Regions from separate parts of the Streptomyces sp. NPDC056527 genome, predicted to be linked through region 3. Evidence: riboswitches for the same ligand, from Rfam matches in the RefSeq annotation. Region 3 holds a riboswitch; each other region holds the start of a gene.

Region 1 (6,949 bases), on a different contig from region 3:
CGAACGGGCCCGGTGGGAGCGGGAGTACGAGGACTGGCGCGCCGGGACCGCCCGCTACGCGGCGCTCGCCGACGCGAACATCGACCGCTTCTCCGCCATCCCGCGCAAGGCACCGGCGTCCTTCAGCGGGGCGGGCGCCTTCCGGGCCCGGTCACGGGCGCACGGCGCGATGAGCAGGATCCGGGCCGCCCGCGAGAAGCTCCAGCGGCTCACCGAGAACGCGGTGGCGGCGCCGCCGGACCCGCTGCGGTTCACGGCGGACATCGAGGGCTCGGCGGGCGCGGTCGCACTGACCGACGTACGGGTGGAGGGCCGGCTGCGGCTCGACTCCCTGCACCTGGCCCCCGGCGAACGGCTCCTGGTCACCGGCCCGAACGGCGCCGGCAAGAGCACGCTCCTCAAGGTCCTCGCGGGCGAACTGCCCCCGGACGGCGGGACGGTGACGACCCCGCCCCGGGTCGGGATGCTCCGCCAGGACACCGAGCTGCCGGACGACCCGCGTACGGTCGCCGCCGCGTTCGGGGAGGACCGGGAGGAGGAGCTGCTACGGCTCGGGCTTTTCCGTGCCGCCGATCTGGCCACTCCGGTACGGGAGTTGTCGACCGGCCAGCGCCGCAAGCTGGAGCTGGCCCGTCTGGTCACCCGCCCGTCCGACCTGCTCCTCCTCGACGAACCGACCAACCACCTGGCCCCCGGCCTGGTGGAGGAGGTGGAGGCCGCCCTCGCCACCTACCCGGGCACCTTGGTGATCGTCACCCACGACCGCCGGATCCGAGCCGGCTTCCGGGGCCGCCGGCTCGAACTGGCCCCCGACCCGGCGAGGGTCTAGCCCTCGCCGTCGTCCTCCAGGTCGCCCTCCGTGTCCAGGAACACCTGGCGCAGGGCCGCCAGGGTCTCCGGGTCCGGCTTCTCCCACATGCCGCGGGACTCCGCCTCCAGGAGGCGTTCGGCGATGCCGTGCAGGGCCCAGGGGTTGGCCTCCTTCAGGAAGGCCTGGTTCTCCGGGTCGAGGACGTACGTCTCCGTGAGCTTGTCGTACATCCAGTCGGCGACCACACCGGTCGTGGCGTCGTAGCCGAAGAGGTAGTCGACCGTCGCCGCCAGCTCGAACGCGCCCTTGTAGCCGTGGCGGCGCATCGCCTCGATCCACTTCGGGTTGACCACCCGGGCGCGGAAGACCCGCGAGGTCTCCTCGACCAGGGTCCGCGTGCGGACCGTCTCGGGGCGGGTGGAGTCGCCGATGTACGCCTCGGGGGCCGTGCCCGTCAGCGCGCGGACGGTCGCCACCATGCCGCCGTGGTACTGGAAGTAGTCGTCGGAGTCGGCGATGTCGTGCTCGCGCGTGTCCGTGTTCTTCGCGGCCACCGCGATCCGCTTGTACGCCGTCTCCATCTCGGCGCGCGCCGGACGGCCTTCGAGACCGCGTCCGTAGGCGTACCCGCCCCACACCGTGTACACCTCGGCGAGGTCCGCGTCCGTCCGCCAGTCGCGCGAGTCGATCAGCTGGAGGATGCCCGCACCGTACGTGCCCGGCCGCGAGCCGAAGATCCGGGTGGTCGCCCGCCGCTCGTCGCCGTGCTCGGCCAGGTCGGCCTGCGCGTGCGCCCGTACGAAGTTGTCCTCGGCCGGCTCGTCCAGCGAGGCCGCCAGCCGTACGGCGTCGTCGAGAAGCCCGATGACGTGCGGGAACGCGTCCCGGAAGAAGCCCGAGATGCGCAGCGTCACATCGATGCGCGGACGGCCCAGCTCGGCGAGCGGGACCGCCTCCAGGCCGTTCACCCGGCGCGAGGCGTCGTCCCAGGTCGGGCGGATGCCCAGCAGGGCAAGCGCCTCGGCCACGTCGTCGCCCGCCGTGCGCATCGCGCTCGTCCCCCACAGGGACAGACCGACGGAGGTCGGCCACTCTCCGTTGTCGGAGCGGTAGCGCTCCAGGAGCGAGTCGGCGAGTGCCTGGCCGGTCTCCCACGCGAGGCGGGAGGGGACGGCCTTGGGGTCGACGGAGTAGAAGTTGCGGCCGGTCGGCAGCACGTTCACCAGACCGCGCAGCGGCGAGCCGGACGGCCCGGCCGGCACGAAGCCGCCGCTCAACGCGTGGACGGCGTGGGTGAGTTCGTCGGTCGTGGCGGAGAGCCGCGGGACGACCTGCTCGCAGGCGAAGCGGAGCACGGCCTGGACGTCGGTGCCGTACGCGCCGGCGACCGCCGGGACCGCGTCCACGGACCAGTCCGCCGCCTCCATCGCCTCGATCAGCTCGCGCGCTTTCGCCTCCGCCTCGTCGGCGGTGGTGCGGGTCGCGGCCGACTCGTCCAGACCCAGGGCCTCACGCAGACCCGGCAGGGCCTGCGTACCGCCCCAGATCTGCCGGGCGCGCAGGATCGACAGGACCAGGTTCACGCGCTCGGGACCGGTCGGGGCACCGCCGAGCACATGCAGACCGTCCCTGATCTGCGCGTCCTTGACCTCGCACAGCCAGCCGTCGACGTGCAGCAGGAAGTCGTCGAAGCCGTCGTCCTCCGGGCGGTCCTCCAGGCCCAGGTCGTGGTCGAGCTTCGCCGCCTGGATCAGCGTCCAGATCTGCGCGCGGATCGCGGGCAGCTTGGACGGGTCCATGGAGGAGATCTGCGCGTACTCGTCGAGCAGCTGCTCCAGACGCGCGATGTCGCCGTACGAGTCGGCGCGCGCCATCGGCGGCACCAGGTGGTCGACGAGCGTCGCGTGCACACGACGCTTCGCCTGCGTGCCCTCGCCCGGGTCGTTGACCAGGAACGGATAGATCAGAGGGATGTCGCCGAGCGCCGCGTCCGGACCGCAGGCGGCCGACAGGCCCGCGTTCTTGCCGGGCAGCCACTCCAGATTGCCGTGCTTGCCGAGGTGGACCATCGCGTCCGCCCCGAAGCCGCCGTCCTCGGCGCGCGCCGCGATCCAGCGGTAGGCGGCCAGGTAGTGGTGGGACGGCGGGAGATCGGGGTCGTGGTAGATCGCGATCGGGTTCTCGCCGAAGCCGCGCGGCGGCTGGATGAGGATCAGCAGGTTCCCGCGCCGCAGGGCGGCGAGGACGATGTCGCCCTCGGGGTTGCGGGACCGGTCCAGGAACATCTCGCCGGGCGCCGGGCCCCAGTGCTCCTCGACGGCCTCGCGCAGCTCGGCCGGGAGCTGCGCGTACCAGCGCTTGTAGTCGGCGGCCGGGATGCGGACGGGGTTCTTCGCCAGCTGCTCCTCGGTCAGCCAGTCCTGGTCGTGGCCGCCGGCCTCGATCAGGGCGTAGATCAGCTCGTCGCCGTCGCCGGAGACCAGGCCGGGGATCTCCTCGACCGGACCGAAGTCGTACCCCTCCTCACGGAGGCGGCGCAGCAGCGCGACGGCGGAGGCGGGGGTGTCCAGGCCGACCGCGTTGCCGATCCGGGAGTGCTTGGTCGGGTAGGCGGAGAGGACCAGGGCGAGCTTCTTCTCCGCGTTCGGGATGTGGCGGAGCCGCGCGTGGCGGACCGCGATCCCGGCGACGCGGGCGGCGCGCTCGGTGTCGGCGACGTACGCGGGCAGCCCGTCCTCGTCGATCTCCTTGAAGGAGAACGGGACGGTGATGAGCCGGCCGTCGAACTCGGGGACGGCGACCTGGCTGGCGGCGTCCAGCGGGGAGAGACCCTCGTCGTTCTCCTCCCAGGCCGAACGCGAACCGGTGAGGCAGAGCGCCTGCAGGATCGGTACGTCGAGGGCGGCGAGCGCGCCCGCGTCCCAGGCCTCCTCGTCGCCGCCGGCCTGGGCCTCGGCGGGCTTGGTGCCGCCGGCCGCGAGGACGGTCGTGATGATCGCGTCGGCACCGCGCAGGCGGTCGAGCAGCTCGGGCTCGGGGGCGCGCAGGGACGCGACGTACAGGGGCAGGGCCCGGGCGCCCTTGTCCTCGATCGCCTCGCAGAGGGAGTCGATGAAGGCGGTGTTCCCGCTCATGTGGTGGGCGCGGTAGTAGAGCACGGCGACCGTCGGGCCGTCGGTCGTCCGGGGCGTGCGCTCCAGCGGGCCCCAGGTCGGCGCGGCGGCCGGGGCGTCGAAGCCGTGGCCGGTGAGCAGCACGGTGTCGGAGAGGAAGCGGGCCAGCTGCTCCAGGTTGGCCGGGCCGCCGTGCGCGAGGTAGGCGTGGGCCTCGGTGGCGACGCCGACGGGGACGGTGGAGGTCTCCATGAGCTGGGCGTCGGGGGCCTGTTCGCCGGAGAGCACGACCAGCGGGATCTCCGCCGCCCGCAGCGCCTGCAGGCCCTCTTCCCAGGCGCGCAGACCGCCGAGGAGACGGACGACGACGAGGTCGGCGCCGTCGAGGAGCCCGGGCAGGTCGTCCAGGGCGAGGCGGGAGGGATTGGCGAACCGGTACTCGACGGGGCCGCCGGCCGCGCGGGCGCTGAGCAGGTCGGTGTCGGAGTGCGACAGCAACAGAATTCGCATGCGTGCGCAGGCCTTCCTCGGGGTTGTCCGCGCCCCGGGTGGTCGTATGGACGGCAGGAGTTCCTGACTCACCGGGCCGCTGGTGCGACCTGGCTCACAGTGGCGGGACCGCGCCGGATTCTCACCGGGCTTCCTCCCCGGGGTCCTGGGACCCCATGCCGTCTGCATAGTAGATCGTGCGCACGGCGGGCAGGGGTCGTCCCCAGGGGTCGCCCGGATCCACGTGGGTATGCTCGCCGCCATGTCGCCCACCCCACCCACAACGCCCAACCGGGGCGAACCTCCCATACGGGACCGTGGCGATGCCTGCCCCGGCGCGCTGCGCCTGCACCCCGCCGACGACGGCGGCCTGGCCCGACTGCGCCTGCCCGCAGGCTTGTTGACGTCACATCAGGTGGAGGTCCTGGCGTCGGCCGCGGAGTCCTTGGGCGACGGCCGGGTCACGGTCACGTCCCGGGGGAACGTGGAGCTGCGGGGCCTCGGAGAGGGCTGCGGGGCGGAGCTGGCGGACCGGCTGACGGAAGCCGGTCTTCTTCCCTCGACCACCCACGAACGCGTCCGCAACATCGTCGCCTCCCCGACGGCGGGAGTGGACGGACTCGGCCACGCGGACGTGCAGTTGTGGTCCCGCGAACTGGACGAGCTGCTCTGCGCGGCCCCCTGGACGGCCGCCCTGTCGGGCCGCTTCCTCTTCGCCCTGGACGACGGCCGGGGCGACGTGGCGCGGCTGGGCGCAGATGTGACCTTGATCGCAGCGGGGTCCTGGGCGGACGGTGGCGGCGCCCTTCTGTACGTCGGCGCGCAGGCGTTCCGCGTCGCCGACGCCGACGCGCCGCGCGCCGCGCTCGCCGCGGCCGACGCGTTCCTGCGAGCCGCCCGGACCGCCGGGAACGGCGCCTGGCGCGTGAAGGAGCTGCCGGGCACCGCCGGCCGTCCCGGAACGGTCGGCGGCCCCACGGCACCCGCACCCGCACCCGCCACCGGCCTGCTCGACCTCGCCGCCGCGCTCGCGCGGGCCGGGGTCGACGCCCATCCCGTCACCCCCGCACCCCAGCTGCCGCACGCCGCGCCGCCCCGGCCCGGAGCGCTCGGCAGCGACGCGCTGCACGTGCTCGCGCCGCTCGGGCGGATGACCGCCGCCCAGCTCCGCGCGCTGCTGCCCGCCGACGAGGTACGGCTCACGCCCTGGCGCGGAGCCGTCGTCGTCGGGGCCTCCCGCACACGGCTTCCCGAGCTGGACGCGGCCGGGCTGATCACCCGCCCCGACGACCCCTGGGCCGGCGTCGGCGCCTGCACCGGACGCCCCGGCTGCGCCAAGTCCCTCGCCGACGTCCGCGCGGACGCCGTACCCGGCACTCCGGGCCTCCCCGTCCACTTCTCCGGGTGCGAGCGCCGGTGCGGCCACCCCCCGGGCGCCCCCGGCACCTGGGTCGACGTCCTCGCCACCGCCGAGGGCGCCTACCTCGTGAACGGCCGCCCCACCCCCCGTACCTCCCTGACCGAAGCAGTCGCAACGGCCCGCACAACGAGATGAGCGAGAACGACACGATGTTCGCCTACGAGAAGGACGGCGCGGAGATCTACCGCCAGTCCTTTGCCACGATCCGCGCCGAGGCGGACCTCGCGGATCTGCCCGCCGACGTCGCCACGGTCGCCGTCCGCATGATCCACGCCTGCGGCATGACCGACCTCGTCCGCGACCTCGCCTACTCGCCGCAGGTCGTCTCCCGCGCCCGCGCCGCCCTGCGCGCCGGCGCACCGATCCTCTGCGACGCGCAGATGGTCGCCAGCGGAGTGACCCGCAAGCGGCTGCCCGCCGACAACGACGTGGTCTGCACCCTCTCCGACCCCGCCGTGCCCGCCCTCGCCGCCGAGCTCGGCACCACCCGCAGCGCCGCCGCCCTCGAACTCTGGCGCGACCGCCTCGAAGGCTCCGTCGTCGCCATCGGCAACGCGCCCACCGCCCTCTTCCACCTTCTGGAGATGATCGCGAAGGGCGCGCCCCGCCCGGCGGCCGTCCTCGGGATACCGGTCGGCTTCATCGGCGCCGCCGAGTCCAAGGACGCCCTCGCCGCCCAGACCCTGGGCCTCGACTACCTCGTCGTACGGGGCCGGCGCGGAGGCAGCGCGATGACCGCGGCCGCGATCAACGCCATCGCGACGGAAGCGGAGATCCAGGCATGAGCGCCATCGCCCCCGGCAAGCTGTACGGAGTCGGCCTCGGCCCCGGCGACCCGAACCTGATGACGGTCGCCGCCGTGAAGGCCATCGCGTCCGCCGACGTGGTCGCCTACCACTCGGCCCGCCACGGCCGGTCCATCGCGCGCTCCATCGCCGCCGAGCACCTCCGCGAGGACCACATCGAGGAGCGGCTGATGTACCCGCTCACGGTGGAGGCCACGGACCACCCCGGCGGCTACCGCGGCGCGCTCGACGACTTCTACGAGGAGGCCGCGGCCCGCCTCGCCGCCCACTTGGACGCCGGCCGCACCGTCGCCGTGCTCGCCGAGGGCGA
Region 2 (6,949 bases), on a different contig from region 3:
GCGTCGAGCAGCAGCGAGAGCACGGCGCCCTTCACCGCGCTCATCCGCTGCCGGGCCGCCATCGAGCCGGAGGCGTCCACGGCGAAGAGCACGAGATTGCCCTCGCGGCCCTCACGGGTCGCCTGCCGCAGATCGTCCCGGCGGACCACCAGCCCGGGGCCGGTCCGTCCGCGCGCCTTCTGGTGCGGGGCGGCGGCGTGCACGGTCGCGGCCAGGTGGAGCTTGGTCAGCGCGCCCCGGGGCCGTACGGAACCGGTCGTCCTGCCGTGTTCGGTACGGGCACGGGAGCGGCGCCCGGCCGCCCCCTCGCCGAGTCCGGGCACGCTCAGCATCTTGGTGCGGAAGGGTTCGGCGGCCTTGACGGCGGCCCGCTCACCGGCGCCGGCCCCGCCCGGAGCGGGCGCCTCGTCCGGAGCGGGCGCGGGAGCCTCGTCCGAACCCACATCCCGGGGCGCGCCGTCGTCCGGCCCTTCACCCTGGGGCGGTACACCGCCGGGGCCTCCGCCCGGTCCACCGTCGGGCCCGGGGTCGGGATCGTCGTCCCCGTCCTCGCCCTTGAACTGCTCCAGCGTCTCGTCGAGCTTGTCCTCGTCGAGCCCCGGCGCGTCGAAGGGGTTCCGCCGCCTGCGGTGGGGGAGGGCGAGCAGCGCGGCCTGCCGTACGTCCTCGGAGGTCACCTCCGTCCGCCCGGCCCACGCGGCGAGCGCCGTCGCCGTCCGGGCCATCACGATGTCCGCGCGCATTCCGTCCACCTCGAACGCGGCGCAGGTCGCGGCGATCTGGAGCAGGGCCGCGTCGCCGAGCGCGACGCGGGGCAGCAGTTCGCGCGCGGCGACGACACGGTCCCGCAGAGCGGTCTCCTCGTCGGCCCAGCGGGCGGCGAAGGCGGTCGGGTCGTCGTCGAACGAGAGCCGGCGGCGCACGACCTCGACCCGCTGCTCGGGCTCGCGGGAGGCGGCGACCTCGACGGTGAGACCGAAGCGGTCGAGCAGCTGCGGCCGCAGCTCGCCCTCTTCGGGGTTCATCGTGCCGACGAGCAGGAAACGGGCGGCGTGCCGTACGGACACGCCTTCGCGCTCGACGTACGAGGAGCCCATGGCGGCCGCGTCGAGGAGCAGATCGATCAGGTGGTCGTGGAGGAGGTTGACCTCGTCGACGTAGAGGATCCCGCGGTGCGCGTCCGCGAGGAGCCCGGGCTCGAAGGCCTTCACGCCCTCGGCGAGCGCCCGCTCGATGTCCAGAGCACCGACGAGCCGGTCCTCGGAGGCGCCGACGGGAAGCTCGACCATCCGCGCGGGGCGGGCGGCCCCGGGCGTCTCGGTGTGCGGCCCGTCCGGGCACTGCGGATCGGGCCCGCCCGGGTCGCAGCTGAACCGGCACCCGGCGACCACCGCCACCGACGGCAGCAGATCAGCGAGCGCCCGCACGGCGGTCGACTTGGCGGTCCCCTTCTCGCCGCGTACGAGGACACCGCCCACCGCCGGGCTCACCGCGTTCAGCAGCAGCGCGAGCCGCAGGTCGTCCATGCCGACGACGGCGGTGAACGGATACCGGGTGCTCATCGGGTGGTCACTCCTTCAAGATCGGGTCGCTGACGTTCGCTCATGTACGGGCCCGCCCTCACGGCGCGCCCGGCGGGATGAACGGCAGCCCGTTCGGCGGGCCGTTCTCGATCAGGCGCAGCAGCGCCTCCGTGTCCGCGTGTTCCTCGATCAGGTCGCCGAGACGGTCCAGCTGCTCCTCGCGGAGCACGCCGAACGACGTGTCGGGGGCCGGGACGAAGCGCCGTCCGGCCGCGGCCGCGACCTCCCGCAGGAACGCCCGGCGGAAGCCGTCGCTCTCCAGGGAGCCGTGCCAGTGCGTGCCCCAGACGGCGCCGACCCGGCAGCCGTCCAGGAAGGGTTCCCCGCCCCGCACGTCCGCGACGCCGTGATGGATCTCGTACCCTTCCACCGGCTCGCCGAGCGCCTCGCCGACCGGCCGGGCCAGCGTCTTCTCGGGCGCGAACCGGATCCGTACGGGCAGCAGTCCGAGCCCGTCGACCGTGCCGGCCTTCGACTCGACCTCGTCCTCGATCCGCTCGCCGAGCGCCTGGAAGCCGCCGCAGATGCCGAGCACCGGGCGGCCCTCCGCGGCCCGTCGGGCGATCGCGTCCGCGAGGCCGCGCTCGCGCAGCCAGGCCAGCGCCTTGACCGTCCCGCGCGTCCCCGGCACGACCACCAGGTCCGCGTCGACGAGCTCTTCGGCACGGTCCACGAACCGCACCACCACGCCGGGCTCGGCGGCCAGCGCGTCCACGTCGGTGAAGTTGGACATCAGCGGCACGGCGCAGACGGCGACCCGCAGCACGTCCTCGCCGACCGGCGGCGCGACGACCGACTCGCGGACGGTGCCCCGCAGCGAGACCCGCAGGCCGTCCTCCTCGTCGATACCGAGGCCGTGCGCGTACGGCAGCACACCGAACGTCCGGCGCCCGGTCAGCCCGAGCAGCATGTCGAGGCCCGGCTCCAGCAGGGTCACGTCACCCCGGAACTTGTTCACGAGATAGCCCGCGATCAGCTCCTGGTCCTCGGGCGCGAGCAGCGCCGTCGTGCCGAAGAACTGGGCGAACACCCCGCCCCTGTCGATGTCGCCGACGACCAGCACCGGCAGCCGCGCCGCCCGCGCGATGCCCATGTTCACGATGTCCGTGCGCCGCAGGTTGATCTCGGCCGGACTGCCCGCCCCCTCGCAGATCACGGCGTCATACGTGCCCCGCAGCTCCTCCAGGCACGCCAGGACGGGCTCGAAGAGCGTCTGCTGCCGCCCTCCGTGGTAGCCCCTGGCGCTCATCTCGCCCACCGGCTTGCCCATCAGGACGACCTGGCTGGAGCGGTCGCTGCCCGGCTTCAGGAGCACGGGGTTCATCAGCGCGGTCGGCTCGACGCGGGCGGCCTGCGCCTGCATGGCCTGCGCCCGGCCGATCTCCGCGCCCTCGCGCGTCACGAAGGAGTTCAGGGACATGTTCTGGCCCTTGAACGGCGCGACCTTCACACCCTGCCGGACCAGCCAGCGGCAGATGCCCGCCGTGACGACGCTCTTGCCCGCGTCGGACGTGGTTCCCGCGACCAGCAGCCCCCCGCCTCTCATGCCTTCCTCCGCTTCATCGCGCCCGCCACGATCCGTCCACCCACACACACCGCCAGCGTCAGCGCGGTGACCCGGCGCGAGAGCCGCACCGCCCGTTCGATGTCCCCGACCTCCACGGCCCGGCCCTCCCCGTTCAGCACCGGCCGGTGCTCGACCCGTCCGCCGTACGAGAGCGTCCCGCCGAGCCGGACGCCGAGCGCCCCCGCGAAGGACGCCTCCACCGGACCGGCGTTGGGGCTCGGGTGCTTGGCGGCGTCCTGCCGCCATGCCTTCGCCGCCCCCTTGGGGTCGCCACCGGCGACCGTCGCGAGCGCGGCGGTCAGCCGGGCGCCCGGCCAGCCGGCCACGTCGTCGAGCCGGGCCGAGGCCCAGCCGAAGCGCCGGTACGTCGGGGACTTGTGGCCGACCATCGCGTCCAGCGTGTTCACGGCCCGGAAGCCGACCAGTCCCGGAACCCCGGCGACCGCGCCCCAGACCAGGGCGCCCACGACGGCGTCGGAGGTGTTCTCGGCGACGGACTCGACCACCGCGCGGGCCATCGCCGGACCGTCCAGGGAGTGCGGATCGCGTCCCACCAGATGCGGCAGCCGCTCGCGGGCCACCTCCAGGTCGCCGGCCGCCAGGGCGCCGCCGATGGCGCGGGCCTCCCGGCCCAGGGTCGTGCCGCCGACGACGGCCCAGACGGAGGCGGCGGTCAGCGCGACGGCGGCTCCGGGGCGGTCGCGTACGGCACGCGCGGCCAGCGCGGCGATCGCGGTGGCGCCACCGGCACAGACGGCGGTGTGCAGCGCGCCCCACCCGCGGTGGTCGCGCCGGAGAAGCTTCTCGACGGAGCCGGCGGCGCGCCCGAACGCGGCGACCGGATGGCCGCGGCGGGGGTCGCCGATGAGCAGGTCCGCGGCCAGACCGGCGGCGGCGCCGTACGCGAATACACCTGTGGCTGCACTGCGGCCGGGCATGGCGCTGTGTCCTCACTCAGGGTCCGCGCCCTGGCTCGACGTGACCGGCGGCGAGAGTTCCTGGCTCCCGGGGGATCGATTCCCCGGTCACAGTGGCGGGACCGCGCCGGATTCGCACCGGGCTTCCTCTGTTGCCGCCGTAATGGCCCCGGAAGTCCACCACGCTGTGCGAACACCCGTCAACTCACGCTTGACCTGCGGCGGGACAGTGTGCGGAGCACCACAGGAACGACGGACGGGCGGTCCCACCCGAAGGTGCGACCGCCCGTCCGTCGAAGCGGGACCGTCGTCAGACGACGATCAGATAGATGCCGTACGCGACGGCCGCCACGCACAGCGCGAAGCAGGCGTACGCGCCGGTGCGCGCCAGGGCGGCGGAGCCTCCCTGGGAGGCGGCCTGCTCCTGCTTGGAGAGGCCGACGATGCCGAGGGTGAACAGGCCCACGAGGGCGACGGTCGCCACGAGGCTGACTCCGAAGACGGAGCCGAGAGCTGCCCAGTCGATCTTCATGTCGTTCGTTCCTTACACCGCGGCCGCGGGGGCCGTGGGGGCTGCCGGGTCCGTGGGGGCCGGCGAGGGGATGGTGGTCTTGAGGTCCTCGTCCGCGACCGAGGCGACGGAACCGGTGGGCGGCGGGGTGACCGCGGCGATCGCGGTGGTGACGACACCCGCGGGCTCGGCGTCGATCTCGTCGGCCGTGACGTTGTTGTGGTCGACCGGCTGGCGGCGCGACAGGGACCAGATGACGGCGGAGCCGCCCACGAGGAGGACCGCGACGACGGCGACGCCCCAGCTGCCCTGCTTGGTGAGGAACTCGGCGCCGGCGCCGACCAGGCCAGCGGCGGGCAGGGTCAGACCCCAGGCGACGAACATCCGGGTCGCGGTCGACCAGCGGACGACACCGCCCTTGCGGCCGAGACCCGCGCCCATCACGGCGCCGGAGCAGGACTGCGTGGTGGAGAGCGAGAAGCCCAGGTTGGACGAGGCCAGGATGACCGTGGCGGCGCTGGTCTGGGCGGCGAAGCCCTGCTGCGGCTGCAGGTCGGTGAGGCCCTTGCCCATCGTGCGGATGATGCGCCAGCCACCGAGGTAGGTGCCGAGCGCGATCGCGACACCGGCGGAGACGACGACCCACATCGGGGGGTTGGAACCGGGGTCGACGACACCCTGGGTGACCAGGGCCAGGGTGATGATGCCCATGGTCTTCTGCGCGTCGTTGGTGCCGTGCGCGAGGGAGACGAGACCGGCGGAGGCGATCTGGCCGGCCCGGTAGCCCTTCGCCGTGGACTTCTGGTCGGTCCTGGAGGCGATCTTGTACGTCAGCCTCGTGGCCGCCATGGCGGCCAGGCCGGCGACGAGCGGCGCGGCGACCGCGGGGATGAGCACCTTGGTGACGATGGTGCCGCCGTTGACGGCCGACCAGCCGGCCGACATCACGGCCGCGCCGATGAGGCCGCCGAAGAGGGCGTGGGAGGAGCTGGAGGGCAGACCCATGAGCCAGGTCAGCAGATTCCAGAGGATGGCGCCGACGAGCGCCGCGAAGATCACTTCGGTACGAATGCCCTGTTCGTTGATGATCCCGCCGGAGATCGTCTTGGCGACCTCGACGGACAGGAACGCACCGACCAGGTTGAGCACGGCGGACATGGCCACCGCCGTCTTGGGCTTGAGGGCACCGGTCGAGATGGTCGTCGCCATCGCGTTGGCGGTGTCGTGGAAACCGTTCGTGAAATCGAACACGAGAGCTGTCACGACCACAATCGCGAGCAGCAGCGTGATGTGTTCCATTTACCCAGGCAATCGTTTGACGTCAGTGGCTGGACGAACGTAGGCAACCTGAGTGAACGGAAGGTGAACTGGGTCGGGCTGCATGGTGACTCTAACCGTGTTCGGGCATTCCGCTTAGCGTCTCCGGGCGCGGATCTGTCCACGATGTGGTCGCCCCGCAACCCCGGGTAAGCCGTGCCGTTGGGGGACACAAGGGACGTGTCCCACTTCCGCCCCTCTCGCCCCATGTCACCAGCCGGACACCCCAGGGGCCGTGTCAGTCGACCGGGGGACCCGTCGAAGAGATCCACGTCACTCCGGAGTGGCCCTCCGTGGGTCCGCTCGACGGTGGCCCGGTCGGGGCCCATGCGGGTCTGTCCGGTGGCAGCCCGTCCCCGCCCTGCCGACACTGGGAGCGTGCGCCCGGCTACAGCGACGGCAGCGGCCGTCACCACCCTGCTCGGTGTCGGCGCGGCCGCGATCGCGGCCGGCCGGTACGCCAGTGACGCCGCCCTCAAGGCGGCCGGACGGCCCCTGCCCCGCGACCCCCGCCTCACCGTGCATGCCACGGACCCCGGTCACGTCACCCTGACCCGCAGCCTCGCGTCGCTGCGCCCGGGTACGTACGGGATCGAGGGTCCCGGCATCCACGCCGTCGTCGGACCCGTGCTCGACCGGGTCCCGCACAGCGCGGACACCGTCGTCCGCCGCCTGGAACGGGTCGAGCTCGGGACCCTGGAACCCGGCGCCCGGGTCCGCTTCACCCCCGAGCTGCACAGCGGCGACCCGGGCACCGCGCTCGGCCTCGACCACGAGGACGCCGACATCCCCGGCGAACTCGGCACCCTGCCCGCCTGGCTCGTCCCCGGCGCCCGCTCCACCTGGGTGATCGCCCTGCACGGCATCGGCACGACCCGCCGGCACCCCCTCAACCTCGTCCCGTTCCTCTCCCGACGGCAGATCCCCGTCCTGTGCCTCGCGTACCGAGGGGACGAGGGCGCGCCCCGGTCCCCGGACGGCCTCGGCCACCTCGGCGCCTCCGAGTGGCGCGACGTCGACGCGGCCATCCGGTACGCCGTCCGCAAGGGCGCCC
Region 3 (6,949 bases):
ACGGCTCCCGCGATCGCCGCCCGCTTCCGCTGCCCGTAGGAGAGCAGATGGGTGGGCCGGTCCTCCAGGGCCACGATGTCCAGCGCCTCCAGAGCCTCGCGGACCCGGAGCCGAACCTCCTCCTCCGGAAGTCCCAGATTCATCGGCCCGAACGACACGTCCTGTCCGACCGAGGCCGCGAAGAGCTGGTCGTCCGGGTCCTGGACGACCAGCTGCACCGTCGTCCGCAGCCGGGTCAGCCCCTTCCGGTCGTACGACACCTCCTCACCGTCCAGCCGGAGCGCTCCGGCGCTGCCGCGCAGACCCCCGCTGAGCAGCCGCAGAAGCGTCGTCTTGCCGCCGCCGTTGCGCCCGAGGAGAGCCATCGCCCGGCCCTCCGGCACGGCGAAGTCGATGCCGTCGAGGACGACCGGCCCGTCCTCGTAGGCGAACGTGGCCTTCACCAGTTCCACGACAGGCGGTGCAGGGCTCACGGCAGGGACCTTTCCAGTACGAGAGTGAGCGCGACGAGACCGGCCAGGAGGCCGGCCGTCGACGCGAGGAACCGGGCCGAGACCGCGGCCTGGGGCACCAGGACCCGCAGGGTCCCGTCGTACCCCCGCCCGGCGAGCCCGGTCTGCAGGCGCTGCGCACGGTCGAAGGCGCGGACGAACGCGGTCGCGCCGAGCCCCGCGAGCGAGCGCCAGGTCGCCGCCCGGGTGGTGAGCCCGAGCCGGGCCGCCTGCGCCTGCCGGATCTTGGATATCGCGTCCAGCAGCAGGAAGCTGATCCGGTACATCACCAGCGCCACGTCCACCACGGGAGCCGGTACCCCGGCCCGTACGAGACGCGGCAGCACGTCCGAGACGGGTGTGGTGAACGCGAACAGCAGCACGCCCAGGGAGGCGGCCGAGGTCCGCAGCAGCAACTCGCCCGCGTGCACCGGACCGTCCGGCGCGAGGGCGACGATCCCCCGTCCTCCGCCGACCTCGAACAGGAGCGGGATCGCGCCCGTCACACAGAACCCGAGGGGGATCCGGAACGCCCGCCACAGCTGACGCCCCGGCACCCCGGCGGGGCCGAGGAGCACGGCGAGCGTGGCCGCCGCGACGAGCACGGCGCCCGGCCAGGGCGGCAGACAGACCGCGCACAGGGTCAGGCCGAACCCGAGCACGGCTTTCTCGCAGGGGTGACGGCGGCGCCAGCGACTGCTGTGCGCCGCCGCGTCGATCGGCAGCATCGGCGTCTACTCGTCGCCGGTGGTGACCAGCGGTTCCTTCGCCGCCAGGGCGCGCGCCTCACCCTGCCTGCGACCGCGCCGCAGCCCGAAGTAGTAGGCCAGCACGCCGGCGCCGAGCGCCGCCTGGAGCGAGAACAGCGCCGACTCGATCTCGCCGGACGGCGGCTCGTACAGCGGGCTGAACCACGGCTCGTAGTCGGGAGCGATCTCCGTGATCGCCGCCTCCGCCTCGCCGTCGGCCCCGGTGAAGGGCTCCTCCTTGTGGTCGCCGAGCCCCAGCACCAGCGGGAGCACCGCGAGCGCCGCGACGACGAGCAGGAGCAGTGTGTTGATCTTCGCGTTCCGGCTCATCAGGCGCTCGCCTCCGCGTTCTCGTTCTTCTTCCGGGACGGGAGCAGGACACCGAGGCGGGTCAGTTCCCCCTTGCTGGACTGCGTGAGCAGCCGCATCACGAGAACCGTGAGCAGCCCCTCGCTGACGGCGAGCGGCAGCTGGGTCACGGCGAAGATCCCGCCGAACTTGGCCAGCGCGCCGAGCACACCGCTGCCCGGGTCCGGGAAGGCCAGCGCGAGCTGCACGCTGGTGACGCAGTAGGTGGAGATGTCGGCGACGAACGCGCCGAAGAACACGCTCACCATCAGCGGCACGTTGGACCGGCGCAGCAGCCAGTACGTGCCGAAGCCGGCCCATGGGCCGACGATCGCCATCGAGAAGACGTTGGCTCCGAGCGTCGTGAGCCCGCCGTGGGCGAGCAGCAACGCCTGGAAGAGCAGCGTGATCGTGCCCAGGACCGCCATCACCGGCGGCCGGAACAGGATCGCGCCGAGGCCCGTACCGGTGGGGTGCGAGCAACTGCCCGTCACCGACGGGATCTTGAGCGCGGACAGGACGAACGTGAACGCACCGGACGCACCGAGCAGCAGGGTGGACTCGGGGTTGGCCTTGACCTCACGGGTCAGCGCGCGAACACCGTGGACAACGAAGGGAGCGGACGCGACGCCCCAGGCGGCCGCGTGCACAGGGGGCAGATACCCCTCGGCTATATGCATGGTTGGGAGACCCTCTCCAGCACCTCGTGGATGGACAACGCACCTTGGCCGGTCTCCTGGCTGACGGGTCATGCCGCCGCGGCTCCGCCTTCCCAAACCGCCGCGGTCTCCCGCGGTGGTCCAGTGGCTTCCCCGGAGGGATGGAGCCGGACTTCCCGATCACAGTGGCGAGGGCCGCACCGGTACCGCACCGGTTTCCCGTACACCAAGGCGCTGTGACAGTAGTGGGTTGACCAGGTACATCACAACACGGAGGCCCTTCCGGACGGTGTGTGACAGGTCTCGCGCGCGCCCCCCTCTCACTCCTTTCGGTACGTGTACGCCTCCGATGCCGCGGCCACCACGGCGTCCAGATCGCCGCCCGCGCTCGCCGTGACGAGGGCGGCGACGGCGCCCTCGACGAACGGGGCGTCCACCAGCCGGGCGCCCTCCGGCAGCTCGTCCTCCTCCGCGAGGAGCGCCTTGACCGTCAGTACGGCGCTGCCGAGGTCGACGAGCAGCGCCACTCCGGCGCCCCGGTCGACCTCGTGTGCCGCCGCGACGATCAGGTCCGAGCTGGTGCCGAGGCCGCCGGCCGGTGTGCCGCCCGCGGGGGCGATCGGCGCGGTCGCCCCGCCGCCCGCGAGACCCCGGGCCAGCACGGTGACGGCGGCGGCCACCTCCGCGCTGTGCGAGACCAGGACGATTCCGACCTGCGCGGTCATGCGGCCGCCACCTCGGCGAGGGCGGCGATCAGCAGCGCGGACGAGGTGGCCCCCGGGTCCTGGTGGCCGATGGAACGCTCGCCGAGATAGCTCGCCCTGCCCTTGCGCGCCTGGAGCGGGACGGTCGCGAGGGCGCCCCGCTCGGCAGCCTCCCGGGCCGCCGCGAAGGACTCGCCGAGCCCCTCGGCCGCGGGGACGAGCGCGTCCAGCATCGTCTTGTCGCCGACCTGGGCCCCGCCGAGCTGCCCGACCGCGGCCACTCCCGCGGCGAGCGCCGCGGCCAGCTCCTGCCGCGTCACGGTCGGCTCCTCGCCGAGACTCTTGCCCGTCCGGCGCAGCAGCGTCCCGTACAGCGGCCCGGACGCACCGCCCACGGTGGAGATCAACTGCCGCCCGGCGGCGACGAGTACGGCCCCCGGTGTCGCGGGCGGCTCCTTCTCCAGCACGACCGTCACGGCGGCGAACCCCCGCTTCAGATTGACCCCGTGATCGGCGTCGCCGATCGCCGAGTCGAGCTCGGTGAGGCGGTCGGCCTCACGGTCGACGGCGGCCGCGGCGATGGTCAGCCAGCGAAGGAAGAACGCGGCGTCGAACTCGTTCACCTCGGACACCCCTCTCACCGGCCCCAGCGCAGGGCGGGCGTCTGCACGGGCGCGTCCCACAGCCGCAGCATCTCCTCGTCGGCCTCGCACAAGGTGACCGAACAGCCGGCCATGTCGAGGGAGGTGACGTAATTGCCGACCAGGGTCCGGGCGACCGGCACCGCGCGTTCGGTCAGGACGCGCTGGACCTCGGCGTTGAAGCCGTACAGTTCGAGCAGCGGAGTGGCGCCCATGCCGTTGACCAGGGCGAGGACCGGACCGGACGGCCGTAGATCGTCCAGTACGGCATCGACGGCGAAGTCCGCGATCTCCCGCGAGGTCATCATCGACCGCCGCTCGCGCCCCGGCTCTCCATGGATTCCGACGCCCAACTCCAGCTCACCGGCGGGCAGTTCAAAGGTCGGGCTGCCCTTGGCGGGCGTGGTGCACGCGCTCAGGGCCACGCCGAAACTCCGCGACCGTTCGTTCACCCGCCGCGCGATCGCCTCCACCCGCTCCAGCGGCGCGCCCTCCTCCGCGGCGGCCCCGGCGATCTTCTCCACGAACAGCGTGGCCCCGGTCCCGCGCCGCCCGGCGGTGTACAGACTGTCCGTCACCGCCACGTCGTCGTCGACGAGCACCTTGGCGATCTGGATGCCCTCGTCCTCGGCGAGCTCGGCGGCCATCTCGAAGTTGAGGACGTCCCCGGTGTAGTTCTTGACGACGAAAAGGACCCCGGCCCCGCTGTCGACCGCGGCGGCGGCGCGCACCATCTGATCGGGCACCGGTGACGTGAAGATCTCCCCGGGGCATGCGGCCGCCAACATCCCGGGCCCCACGAACCCCCCGTGCAACGGCTCATGACCGGACCCGCCCCCCGACACCAGCCCGACCTTGCCGTCCATGGGCGCGTCCCGCCGCAGCACGACGCGATGCTCGACATCGACGGTGAGTTCGGGATGCGCGGCGGCCATCCCCCGCAGCGCATCGGTGACCACGGTCTCCGGGACGTTGATCAGCATCCTCATGGTTACCTCCTGATGAGACTAGCGAACAGGTCACTGAGCATGGTTTTTGCAGGTCAGAGCCAGTGAGGCAAGTTGTTGATCTTGGCGGGCCGTGGCGGCGGGGGGCGGTTCTGTGCGGTACTGATGCTGACTGAATGCCGACCTTCCTGATGATGTATCAGGTTCGGGTTGCGTGAACGAGCTTTGCGAATGCGCATCATGGCGCAATTATCGACGCGAGGTCGCATGGGCGCACCGGTGCGTCGTGGGCCGGATCCGCGGTCCTGGTCGGTGGAACGCCCAGGGAATGATCGCCTCCACGTGGTCCTGCGGCAAGCACGACGATGGGTTGTGTCTTTCCGTGTGAACCATCGTCGGAATCGACCCGAGACGAGGCACCTGCACCTGGCAGGGGAGCGCCTGTTCTGTCCAGATGGTCTTGCTGCTCTCGCTGAAGCGGACGCCCCAGCTCTGGGAGAGTTCGGTGCAGATGAGCAGACCGCGGCCGCGGTCTGCTGGACGGTGCCGCCGTGGTGCAGGCTCCGCGCAACCTTCGGAACGCGGAGTGGCCCGCGTGAGAATCCGGGGATTCTCGCGCGGGCCGGGAGGCCTGGAACCGGACGTCGGCCGGTCAGCTGCCGGAGGAGGCGAGGTACTCGGCGACGGCGGGCACCTCAGTACCGTCCTGAACCTGCTTCAGGCCTCCGGGCACACCCGCGGCGGGCTGCACGATGTACGTCTTGGTGCTGGATGCCCTGGCCGGGTCGGAGAAGGTCTGCGGTTCGTGGAAGCCCTCGGAGTACGAGGTGAGGGTACGGAGTGCGGCGGTGATCACTCGGCCGGATTCCGGAGCCCTTCCCATGAGAGAAGCCGAGGCCCAGGCGTCTGGGATCGGGTGCCACTGAACGGGTCAGTGCGTCGCGGTCAGTCGTCTTCCGGGATGGACGGAGCTGTGTAGGCGATGTCGAGGACGTACTTTTCAGGGGTGGGGCACTGTGCCCAGGCCTGCGCGATGCGTTCGAGGCTCCAGGCGTCACCGATCTGCTGCAGGGTTCGGATGTATTACTGATCGTTTCAGAATGCCGTCCTGCGGAGACGCTGGCAGCCCATGGAACAATCCCTTCAGCCACTGGCTCAGGGGGGATGGCGCAGTATGGAACGGGTTGGGGATGCACGGGACCTCGTGCTTGGTTACGTCGACGCCCTGAACTCAGTTGACGAGGCCACGAGGGCGGCAATCCCGTCGCTTGAGCGACTCGCAGATGTCCTCGACTTGGTCCGTTCGCGCCAGATCCTCAGCCGGAGTGGGCGCATCGGCACCTACTCCTACACGGTTCATGGGGCAGGGTGCCGCTTCGTCAGCGACAACGGCACCGAGGTCGATGTCGACTTCGCAGCCGACGGGAGCGAAATCTTCGACCTCTGGCGGCTGCGCTGGTACGGGCTGAGCCTGCCGGAGCCTCTTGACGTCACGGATCAGGACCTGCGGATAGCGGTGCGGTCCTTGCAACCGCTTCTGACCGAGGTGCGACCGGGGTGGTTCAGCGTAGCCAGCTGATCGCTTCAGGAAGAGGTGCGCAGGCGGCGGAGGCAGGTGAGGCAGCAGGCCAGGTCGAGCAGGCCCTGGTGGAGGTCAGCTCGTCGTTCGTAGCGGGTGCGGAGCCGTTTGAACTGATGCAGCCAGGCGAAGGCGCGCTCGACGACCCAACGGACCTTGCCCAGCCCGGAGCCGTGGGCGACACCGCGTCGGGCGATCATCGGCTTGATGCCCCGCTTCCACAGCAGGCGGCGGTACTTGTCGAAGTCGTAGCCCCGGTCCGCGTACAGACGCCGGGGCCTGCGGCGGGGGCGCCCCCGCAGACCCCGGATCGACGGGACGGCGTCGAGTAGCGGCAGGAGCTGGGTCACGTCGTGCCGGTTGCCGCCGGTGAGTGTGACGGCAAGCGGAGTTCCGTGGCGGTCGACGATCAGATGGTGTTTGGAGCCGGGACGGGATCGGTCGACGGGCGAGGGGCCAACGTGATCCCCCCTTTGAGAGCCCGGACGTGCGACCCGTCCACCGCGCAGTCGTCCAAGTCCAGCAGATCGGCGCGGCGCAACTCGGTCAGCAGGGCGGCGTGCAAGCGGGGCCATACGCCGGCCTCGGTCCAGCCTCGTACCCTTCGCCAGGCTGTGACTCCGGAGCAGCCCACAATCTCGGCGGGCACGTCGCGCCACGCGACACCGGTCCGCAACACGTACATGACGCCTGCGAGGGCCGCCCTGTCCGGAACGCGCAACCGCCCCGGGGTAGCGGCGGCGCCGTTCGGGAGCGGGCGGAAGAAGCGGGGCCACTCGCTCCCACAGGTCATCCGGAACAAGATCAGCACGCACGCGGACACCCTGTCGG

Evidence for each region. Region 3 has a riboswitch for cobalamin ahead of ACFQ7Q_RS28610 (energy-coupling factor ABC transporter permease). Riboswitches for the same ligand answer to the same signal wherever they lie in the genome.
Region 1: another riboswitch for cobalamin. It lies ahead of cobN (cobaltochelatase subunit CobN); the one in region 3 lies ahead of ACFQ7Q_RS28610 (energy-coupling factor ABC transporter permease).
Region 2: another riboswitch for cobalamin. It lies ahead of ACFQ7Q_RS09965 (cobalamin biosynthesis protein); the one in region 3 lies ahead of ACFQ7Q_RS28610 (energy-coupling factor ABC transporter permease).

What each region holds. Positions count from the first base shown of each region.
Region 1 is NZ_JBHTTQ010000029.1:31,838-38,786, reverse strand. It holds gene abc-f (ribosomal protection-like ABC-F family protein) at 1-829, shown strand, start outside; gene cobN (cobaltochelatase subunit CobN) at 826-4,434, opposite strand; cobalamin riboswitch at 4,469-4,612, opposite strand; gene ACFQ7Q_RS16880 (cobalamin biosynthesis protein CobG) at 4,664-5,968, shown strand; gene ACFQ7Q_RS16875 (precorrin-8X methylmutase) at 5,983-6,618, shown strand; gene cobJ (precorrin-3B C(17)-methyltransferase) at 6,615-6,949, shown strand, end outside.
Region 2 is NZ_JBHTTQ010000013.1:28,334-35,282, reverse strand. It holds gene ACFQ7Q_RS09975 (putative cobaltochelatase) at 1-1,562, opposite strand, end outside; gene ACFQ7Q_RS09970 (cobyric acid synthase) at 1,621-3,129, opposite strand; gene ACFQ7Q_RS09965 (cobalamin biosynthesis protein) at 3,126-4,088, opposite strand; cobalamin riboswitch at 4,120-4,264, opposite strand; gene ACFQ7Q_RS09960 (hypothetical protein) at 4,378-4,599, opposite strand; gene ACFQ7Q_RS09955 (anion permease) at 4,612-5,877, opposite strand; gene ACFQ7Q_RS09950 (alpha/beta hydrolase) at 6,274-6,949, shown strand, end outside.
Region 3 is NZ_JBHTTQ010000080.1:26,022-32,970, forward strand. It holds gene ACFQ7Q_RS28595 (ATP-binding cassette domain-containing protein) at 1-473, opposite strand, end outside; gene cbiQ (cobalt ECF transporter T component CbiQ) at 470-1,219, opposite strand; gene ACFQ7Q_RS28605 (energy-coupling factor ABC transporter substrate-binding protein) at 1,226-1,570, opposite strand; gene ACFQ7Q_RS28610 (energy-coupling factor ABC transporter permease) at 1,570-2,268, opposite strand; cobalamin riboswitch at 2,297-2,521, opposite strand; gene ACFQ7Q_RS28615 (PTS-dependent dihydroxyacetone kinase phosphotransferase subunit DhaM) at 2,568-2,972, opposite strand; gene dhaL (dihydroxyacetone kinase subunit DhaL) at 2,969-3,574, opposite strand; gene dhaK (dihydroxyacetone kinase subunit DhaK) at 3,589-4,581, opposite strand; gene ACFQ7Q_RS28630 (hypothetical protein) at 5,192-5,422, opposite strand; gene ACFQ7Q_RS28635 (DUF6896 domain-containing protein) at 5,669-6,118, shown strand; partial or broken gene ACFQ7Q_RS28640 (IS5 family transposase) at 6,124-6,933, opposite strand.